2 regions of the Vogesella sp. AC12 genome follow, and region 1 is predicted to be linked to the other one. Evidence: predicted binding sites of a transcription regulator. Region 1 holds the regulator's gene; the other holds the start of a gene.
The links. The regulator FNR, encoded in region 1, switches genes on or off when oxygen is low (the NO sensors DNR and NnrR bind a similar motif). The targets are predictions, from matches to a motif close to TTGATNNNNATCAA.

Region 1 (4,405 bases):
TTCAGCGCCAATGCAGATCAATTCTCGATGCGGTTTAATAATGAAATTACCCTGACACACGACGAGAGTGGCTGGCGAATACCGCCCTATGACAATAAAGAATATCGCGTCTGTATTGGCTTGGGGATGGGGTTGGAAGAAATAGACTGGGGCTGTAGTGTAACGGTGGCCCCCAATAGCAGCGTGTTGCTGGAAGCCAGCGCCTATCAGGTGTTTCGCCTGGATATGGCAATGCCGATAGGTAGTCCGGTGACGCCCACGCCACCCAATGCCTGGCAGATTCCCCTTGGCAGCAAGGCGCTACTCTCGTTCTCAGCCTCGGGCATCGGAACGCTGACGTTCGGAACCGGCAACCAGGCACAACAAGCCAACCCAGAGCATGATCAACACGCCGCCAAGTCTTGAAAAACAAGCCAGGCGCACTTCCCTGCCCCCATCCGGCTCAAATGGATGACAGGCTCTAGCGCCCGCGCCGCCGCCGGCATAAAAAAAGGTTGGCCGCATCGCTGCGGCCAACCTTGTGTGCCTGTCGTCCCGCCGCCCGTGCGGCGCGCGTCAGATGGTTTTCGAATAGCGCGCGCCGGTTTCGCGCTCGCGCAGGTGGCGGTCGAACGCCATCGCGATATTGCGGATCAGGAAGCGGCCCTTCGGCTCCACCATCAGGAAGTCGCCGTCGAAGTGCAGCAGCCCCATCTGCTGGAACTCGCGGATCTTCGGCAGTTCGTCGGCGAAGTAGTCGGCAAAATTGATGGCGAAGGTCTGCTCGATCGCCTCCACCGACAGCGAGAAGCGGCACATTAGCGCCTGGATCACGCTGCGGCGCAGGATGTCGTCCTGAGTCAGCGTCATGCCGCGCATCACCGGCAGGTGGCCGGCGTCCAGCGCAGCGTAGTAGGCGTCGATGTCTTTTTCATTCTGCGAGTAACAGGGGCCGACCTTGCCGATCGACGACACGCCGAAGCCGATCATGTCGCAATCGGCGTGGGTGGAGTAGCCCTGGAAGTTGCGCTGCAGGCGGCCCTGCTCCAGCGCGCGCGTCAGCTCGTCACCGGGCTTGGCGAAGTGGTCCATGCCGATGAACACGTAACCGGCGTCGCTCAGCTGCTGTACCGAGTTCTGCAGGATGTCGAGCTTGGTGGCGCTGGACGGCAGATCGGCCTCGTTGATGCGGCGCTGCGGCTTGAACACGGTCGGCAGGTGCGCGTAGTTGTACAGCGCGATACGGTCCGGCGACATCGCGATCACCTTGTTGACGGTGCTTTCCAGCGAGTGCGCGCTCTGCAGCGGCAGGCCGTAGATCAGGTCCACGCTCACCGACTTGAAGCCGGCCTCGCGCGCGGCGTCGATCACCAGCCGGGTTTCCGCCTCGCTCTGGATGCGGTTCACCGCCTGCTGCACCGCCGGATCGAAATCCTGGATGCCGACGCTCATGCGGTTGAAACCGAGACGGCCCAGGTGCAGCACGGTGTCGCGGCCAACCTTGCGCGGGTCGATCTCGATCGAGAACTCGCCTTCCGGCAGCAGCTCGAAGTAGCGGTTGATGACGCCCATCACCCGGTCCAGCTGCGCATCGGACAGGAAGGTCGGTGTGCCGCCGCCGAAATGCAGCTGGATCACCTTCTCGCGACAGCCGAGTTTTTCCGCCACCAGCGCGATTTCCTTTTCCAGGTAGTCGAGGTAGGCGTCGGCACGGCTCTTGTCCTTGGTGATGATCTTGTTGCAGCCGCAGTAGTAGCAGATGGTGTTGCAGAACGGGATGTGCACGTACAGCGAAATGCCGCGATGGTTTGCCCCAATGGCGCGCTGCGCCAGGCAATGTTCATAATCATTCACCCCGAAACCGGCGTGAAAACGGTCGGCAGTCGGATAGGAGGTGTAACGCGGACCGGACCCTTCCAGTGTTTCGATCAGGGTCCGGTCGAAAACACATTGGGTCGGGATAAATGCAGAATGAGCAGCCATCATATATTTTGATTGGAAATCTGGTGGGGGACTGGTAAATTTGCGCAATTACGCCTTGATCTGCATTGACGCTCATCAAGCAAGCTCATCTGTCCCTGGAAATCGACTCTCGGTATGAACGATCTGTCCTCCCCCCTGCATTCGCTGAAAGTCACTTGTTCCAACTGCAGCCTGCGTGAATTGTGCCTGCCGGTGGGGCTAAACCGTGACGAGATGGCCCAGCTGGATGCCGTTATCCGTCAGAGCCGCCGTTTCAAGCGCGGTGAATACCTGTTCCGCAGCGGAGAAGGTTTCCGTTCTTTATACGCGGTGCGCACCGGCTATTTCAAGACCTGCGTTTCCAGCCAGGACGGCCGCGAACAGGTTACCGGTTTCCACATGTCCGGCGAGCTGATGGGGCTGGACGGCATTTCCTCCAACACCCACGGTTGCGACGCCATCGCGCTGGAGGACAGCGAGGTGTGCGAGCTGCCGTTCAGCCGCATGGAAAGCCTGGGACGCGACATCCCCAGCCTGCAACACCACTTCTTCCGCCTGATGAGCCGCGAAATCGTGCGCGACCAGTCGGTGATGCTGCTGCTGGGCAATATGAAGGCGGAAGAACGCCTCGCCGCCTTCCTGCTCAACCTGTCGCAGCGCCTGGCCAGCCGCGGCTTTGCCGCCAACGATTTCATCCTGCGCATGAGCCGCGAGGAAATCGGCAGCTTCCTCGGCCTGAAACTGGAAACCGTCAGCCGCACGCTGTCGAAATTCCAGCAGCAGGGCTGGATCCTGGTCGATCACAAGCACATCCAGCTGGTCCGCCCGGAAGAGCTGAAGGCCCTGGTGGCCGGCTGCTCGCAGGCCAACAGCGCCGGCTAAGCCCGCCGCGTGACCCAATAAAAAAGCCCGGACTTGCTCCGGGCTTTTTGCTTGTCACCGCCGGCTAGCGCGCACCATGCGGCAGCCGCAGCAGCGCGTCGCTCATCGCCTCGGCCAGGTAGTACAGCGAGAAGATGCCGCCGTAGCTCCAGGTGGCGCGCACCGCGCCGAAGCGGCCGCGCTGCACGAAAGGCATCGCCCGCCACAACGGGGTGCCGAACAGCTTGCCGGCCTGCTCGAACGGCTGCTGGTACAGCACCACGCTGTCGCGCAGCTGCCCCAGCTGCACCACCTGCTGCTGCGTCACCCCCCAGATCGACGCCGCCGGCTGCGGCGTGCCGGCGATGCCCAGCCGCTGCAGCGCGTGCAGCGGCATCGAGTTGCTGCCGTACACGTACACCACCGCCGGGCTGGCAAAACGGATCACGTCCACCCGCGGCAGCTGCGTGCCGAAGCGCTGCTGCAGCCGGCCGCGCAGGCGGGCAAAGCCCTGCTCCATGCCGGTCAGCCGCCGCTCGGCCAGCGCCGTGCGCCCGAACAGCCCGGCCAGCTGCAGGTAGATGTCACGCGCCACCTGCGCGTTGTCGTGATCGTGACGGTAGGCGTCGAAGTACAGCACCGGGGCGATGCGCGCCAGTTGCGGCCGCATGTCCAGTAGGCTGGGGCTGATGATGATCAGGTCCGGCTTCAGGCTGGCCAGCAGCTCCAGGTTGGGCTCCAGCCGACCGCCGGCCGGCAGCGTGGTAGATGGCAAGGTTGGCCGCACCACCCACTTGCGATAGTCGTCGGCATCGGCTACCGCCAACGGCGTAATGCCCAACTCCAGCAACTGTTCGGCGGCCTCCCAGCTCAGCGCCACCACCCGCTGCGGCGAGCGTGCAAAATGATGCACGCCGTCGCTGTCGCGCACGGTCAGCGCCGCCGCCAGTCCAGACCACAGCAGCAACGCTGCGGCCAACGTTGTCCAGACTGCCCGCGCCATTACGCCCTCCCCCGGCGCAAACGCTGCGCCAGCAACAACAAGATGAAATACGCCCCGCACAGCACCGAGGCCAGGATGCCGACCGGCACCTGCAGCGGGAAGATCAGCACCCGCCCCAGCCAGTCCGCCACCAGCAGCAGCACGCTGCCCAGCAGCGCCGCCAGCAGCAGCTGCTGCAGCACGCGGCGCGCGCCGAGCATGGCGGCGATATGCGGTGCCAGCAGGCCGAGAAAGCCAACCGGCCCCAGCACGCTGGTGACCAGCGCGGTCAGCAGCGCCACCAGTGTCAGCCACGTCAGCCGGCTGCGTGCCAAGTGCAGGCCGCGCCCTTGCGCCACACCGTCGCCAATGCTCAATAGCGTCAGCGCACGTTGGCCGCACAGCGCCAGCGCGCCCAGCAGCAGCACGCCGCCGCTGAGCAGCAGCGCCTGCTCTCCCGATACGCGATAGGTGGAGCCGGCCAGCCAGCCGAGGATGGCGAAGCTATCCGCCGTGCCGCGCGCCAGCGCGAACTGCAGCACCGCCTCCAGCAAGGCCGCCAGCGAGATGCCGACCAGCGCCATCATCCCCGGCGCGTACTGCTGACGCCGCCCCAGCCAC
Region 2 (4,405 bases), on a different contig from region 1:
TCGCTGAGCACCAGCGCGCGGCTGGCCTGCTGTTCTTCCTCTCCGACCTTCAGCGCGGCGCGGGCAGCGCTCAGCGCGAGGCGGGCACTGTTGGCCGCGTCGCGGGCGTGCTGAAGTTCTTCACCGGCGATGGCCTGATCGCGGGCGGCGGCCTCGCGGCGCGCCAGATCGCCGCTGGCGCGGGCGACGTCGGCCTCTGCACGGGCGACATCGGCCGCGCGCTGCGCCACCAGCGCGTCGGACTTGCCGCTGACCGAGATCAGCTGCCGCGTCTGGCGCACCGCCTGCGCCAGTTCGGCCGCGGCGCGGGCGTAGGCCAGCTGTGCGTCGTTGCGGTCCAGTGTCAGCAACAGGTCGCCGGCCTTGACGCTCTGGGTGTCGTCGGCGTGGATGGCGACGATGCTGCCGGCCACTTGCGACGATACCGGGATCAGGTTGCCGGCGACGTAGGCGTCGTCGGTGGCCTGGTGGTGGCGCAGCGCAAGGAACCAGTAAGCACCGGCGGCGAGGCCGGCGATGGCCAGCGCCACGCTCAGGCGGGTGAGGGCGGTGCGGCGGGCGGTATTGGGGGCGGTAGTCGGGGTGGTGTTATCCATTATCTTCTTGCTCCGGAATTCAGCGGGTGGCCGCCGGGGCGGTGCCCAGCGTGCGGATCAGGGCGGCCTGGCTTTGCAGGCGCTGGGTGTGGAGTTCGAGCGCGGCGAGGCTGGCCTGGGTCAGCTGGCGCTGCTCCGCCAGCAGGCTGGCGGGGGTGGCCAGACCGGCGCTGGCACGGCTTTGCACCTTGGCGACGCTGTCGCGGCGGGCGAGCAGCGTCTGCTGCTTGGCGGCCTCGGCCTGGCGCAGTCGTGCCAGCTGGCTGCTGTGGTCGGCGGTGTCGCGGATCGCGTTCAGCAGCGTCTGGTTGTAGCTGGCGATGGCGGCCTCCAGCTCGGCGCTGCGGCTGTCGAGGCGCGCGTTCAGCTCGCCGTTGCTGAACAGCGGCAGTGTCAGCGCCGGCGCCAGTCGCAGCACGCGCGCGCCGGGGCTGAACAGGTCGCCCAGCTCCTGCGCCGACAGCCCGGCCATCAGGTTGAGGCGGACATCGGGATAGAAGTCGGCACGCGCCGCGGCGACGTTGCCGCGGCTGGCCTCCACCCGTTCCCGCGCCGCCTGCACGTCGGCGCGCAGGCCCAGCTGGCCGCTGTGCAGCGGCGCGGTGTCCAGCGTCCACTGCGGCAGCGCGGCGGCGGGCAGCGCGTCGATGGCGGCCTGCGGCTGGGCGCTGAGCGCTGCGAGGGCGTGGGCGGCGGCGCTGATGCGCTGCTCGCCGCGCAGCAGTCGCTCGTCGCTGTCGGCCAGCTGGGCGCGTGCCTGCAGCACCTCGTCCGGCTGCGCCAGACCGTGCTTGACGCGCTGTTCGGCGTTTTGCAGCAGGCTGGCAGCCTGCTGCCGGTCTTGCTGCAGCAGCGTCAGGGCGGCCTGCGCGCCGCGCCATTCCAGATAGCTGCCGACCAGCGCGTAGGCCACGCTCTGGCGCGCGTCGCTGGCTTCCAGCTCGGCGGCGCGGGCCTGGCCACGGGCGGCGGCGAGCTGGGCGCGGGTCTTGCCCCAGAAGTCGAAGCGGTAGCTGAAATCGGCGGACACCGTCTGCAGCGTGGTCCACTGGCCGAGCATCGCCGGGGGCAGCGCGTCGAATTCCGAGGTGCGCGCGCGGCTGGCGCCGAGGTTGCCGTTGACCTTCAGGCCGTCGTTGCTGGCGACGCTGGCAATGCCGGCGCGCGCGGCGCGCAGACGGGCGTCGGCGGCGTCCAGCCCCGGATTGCTGCGCAGCGCCTGCGCCAGCAGCTGCTCGAGGCTGGCGTCATTCAGCGCGCGCCACCAGTCGGCGGCAAAGGGGGTGACGGCTTCGCTGACCGCCAGCGCGGCCGGGGTCAGCGGCTGGCTTTGCAGCGGGGCCACCGCCGGGGTGGCGCAGCCGGACACGGCCAGCAGTGCCAGCAAGGCGCTGACGGGCAGTAACGTGGTGTTGTAGTTTCTCATTTGATTGTCACCTGCGTGACTACTTGTGTCGAAAAAAACCGCCGGGGGCGGATTGGGGTGGCTGGCGGCAATGCCGTGAGGCTTGCGGCCAACCTTGCGCTGATTCGGATAGTGGGGGCTGGCGCTTAGCCGCCGAGCTGCTGCATCAGCTTGCGCAGCAGCGCTTCCAGCTGTGCACGCTCCTCGCCGCTGAACACGGCCCACAGCTCGCGCACCTGCTGCCGCTGCTCCGGCATCACCTGCTCGATGAAGGCGAGGCCGCTGTCGGTCAGCTCCAGATAGGTGCGGCGGCGGTCGACGCTGCAGGGCTGGCGCCGGATCAGGCCGCGGTTCACCAGATCGTCCACCACCCGGGTGGCATTGGTGCGCGAAAACGCCAGCGCATCGGACAGCTCGGACGGCATCAGCCGTTCTTCCGGTCGCGCGTACAGCACCATCAGCGCCATCCAGGTGGTTTCGTTCATGTCGTGCACCGCCAGCGACTGGTTGAAGTAGCCCAGCAACAGCGGCTGGATGTGCAGCAGCAGACGGGTGAGGGTCACCTCTTCGCGCGGGCTGCCGGGCAGGCGGCGGGCGATGGTGTCGATGGCGTGTTCGGTGGCCGCAAAGCTGTGGCCGCAGGCAGGTGCTTTCATTGGGTAATGATAACGTGCGTTACTATTTGGTTCAAGATGGAATTCAGCTCGCGGCGCCGGTGCTGCCCTGAGGCGGCTGACAGGGCGCGGGTTTCTTGATCGGCATCATTCAGCCGTGTGCTGCGCCGCGGCAATACTGTCGGCAACACCCCACCGGAGCCTGATGATGAACCTGACAACCCACCTGAGCGCGGTGCACCGCCACTGCGACGACTCATTTGCCGCGCTGGAGCAGGCGGTGCGCCAGCAGGACTGGGCCGGCGCCGATGCGCTGTGCGCCAGCTTTTGCGAGGAAATGGCGCAGCACTTTGCCGACGAGGAAAACCGGCTGTTCCAGGCGCTGGAAGCGGCCACCGGCATGCGCGGCGGGCCGACCGCGGTGATGCGCTACGAGCACGAACAGATGCGAGAGCTGATGGAAGACCTCAACCGCGATCTGCTGCAGCGCGACGCCCGCGGCGTGGCCGCCACCTGCGACACCTTGCTGGTACTGATGCAGCAGCACAATATGAAGGAGGAAAATATCCTCTACCCAATGTGCGACAGCCGGATTCCGGATGCCGCCGCCCTGTTGCAGGAGCTACGCCATGTCACCCCGTGATTTGCGCGGCCTGGTGCCGCCGGAACCGATGGAAATCATTCTCGACGACGTCGACAACGGCAGCAGCGGCCAGCAGCTGGCCTATGTGCTGCCACACTTCCCCGGGCCGCTGATCCCGCTGCTGCAGCAGCGCAAGGTCAGTTTTGACAGTGAAATGCTGCCGGACATGAGCGGGGTGGTGCTGAAGCTGGTGCTGCCCTGATGCAGGCCATGCCCAGTTTTGACCGCGCACCGCCGCTTTCGCTGCCGGTGCGTTATTTTTTGGCGGCGGCGTTCTGGCTGCTGCCGCTGGCGGCCAGCCTGCTGCGGACCGACAACGACTATCCGTCGCTGAGCCTGCTGCTGCCGCTGCACCTGCTGGCGCTGGGCGTGCTCGGCAACGCCATGCTGGGCGCTTTGCTGCAGATGGTGGCGGTGGTGTCCGGCGTGCCTTGCCTGCGGCCAACGTGGTGGCGGCTGGGGGTGTGGAGCCTGTGGCAGCTGGCCACCGCCAGCCTGTGCTGGGGCTTTTATCAGGGGCTGGCGCCGCCGTGGCTGCAGCTGGCCAGCGTGCTGTTTGCGCTGCTGGCCGCCGCGCTGTCGGGCCTGCTGTACGGGCTGTGGCGCAGCCCGGCGGCGGACGGCAGCAGCCGCGGCCTGCGCCTGGCCCTCGGCCTTTTACTGCTGACCCTGCTGCTGGGCCTGTCGATGCTGGCGGTGCTGGGTTGGGGCCGGCCGTGGCCGTTGCTGAGCCTGTTGCCACTGCACCGGCTGGCGGCGCAGGGCTGGGTGTTGCTGCTGGTGATGGCGGTGGCGCAGGTGATTGCGCCGATGTTCCTGCTGACGCCGGCCTATCCCGGCTGGTGGCAGCGCCACGGCGCCACGCTGTGGCTGCTGGCCTTGCTGGCCGGCGCGGGCGGTTTGCTGTGGCAACCGCAGTGGTCGTGGTGGTGGCTGGCGTGGCTGCCGCTGGCGCTGTTTGCCGTGCTCAGCCTGCGGCTGTTGCGCACCAGCCGGCGGCCGCAGGAGTGGCTGCTGCCGTACTGGTGGCTGGCGTTTGCGCTCTTGGCCTTGCTGGCGGCACTGCTGCCGCTGCTGGCATGGCAGGGCAGCACGCCGTGGCTGGCGCGCGCGCTGGCGTGGTGCCTGCTCGGCGGTTTCGCGCTGA

Region 2: the regulator FNR is predicted to act here: its motif matches at 2,753-2,766, upstream of NOM55_RS00760 (hemerythrin domain-containing protein).

Annotation. Positions count from the first base shown of each region.
Region 1 is NZ_JANFNU010000002.1:289,541-293,945, reverse strand. Features, by position in the region: gene NOM55_RS05220 (hypothetical protein) at 1-405, shown strand, start outside; gene hemN (oxygen-independent coproporphyrinogen III oxidase) at 556-1,965, opposite strand; gene fnr (fumarate/nitrate reduction transcriptional regulator Fnr) at 2,077-2,823, shown strand; gene NOM55_RS05205 (iron-siderophore ABC transporter substrate-binding protein) at 2,888-3,805, opposite strand; gene fhuB (Fe(3+)-hydroxamate ABC transporter permease FhuB) at 3,805-4,405, opposite strand, start outside.
Region 2 is NZ_JANFNU010000001.1:129,600-134,004, forward strand. Features, by position in the region: gene NOM55_RS00745 (HlyD family efflux transporter periplasmic adaptor subunit) at 1-596, opposite strand, end outside; gene NOM55_RS00750 (efflux transporter outer membrane subunit) at 616-2,022, opposite strand; gene NOM55_RS00755 (MarR family transcriptional regulator) at 2,148-2,657, opposite strand; gene NOM55_RS00760 (hemerythrin domain-containing protein) at 2,821-3,258, shown strand; gene NOM55_RS00765 (DUF2249 domain-containing protein) at 3,245-3,460, shown strand; gene NOM55_RS00770 (hypothetical protein) at 3,469-4,405, shown strand, end outside.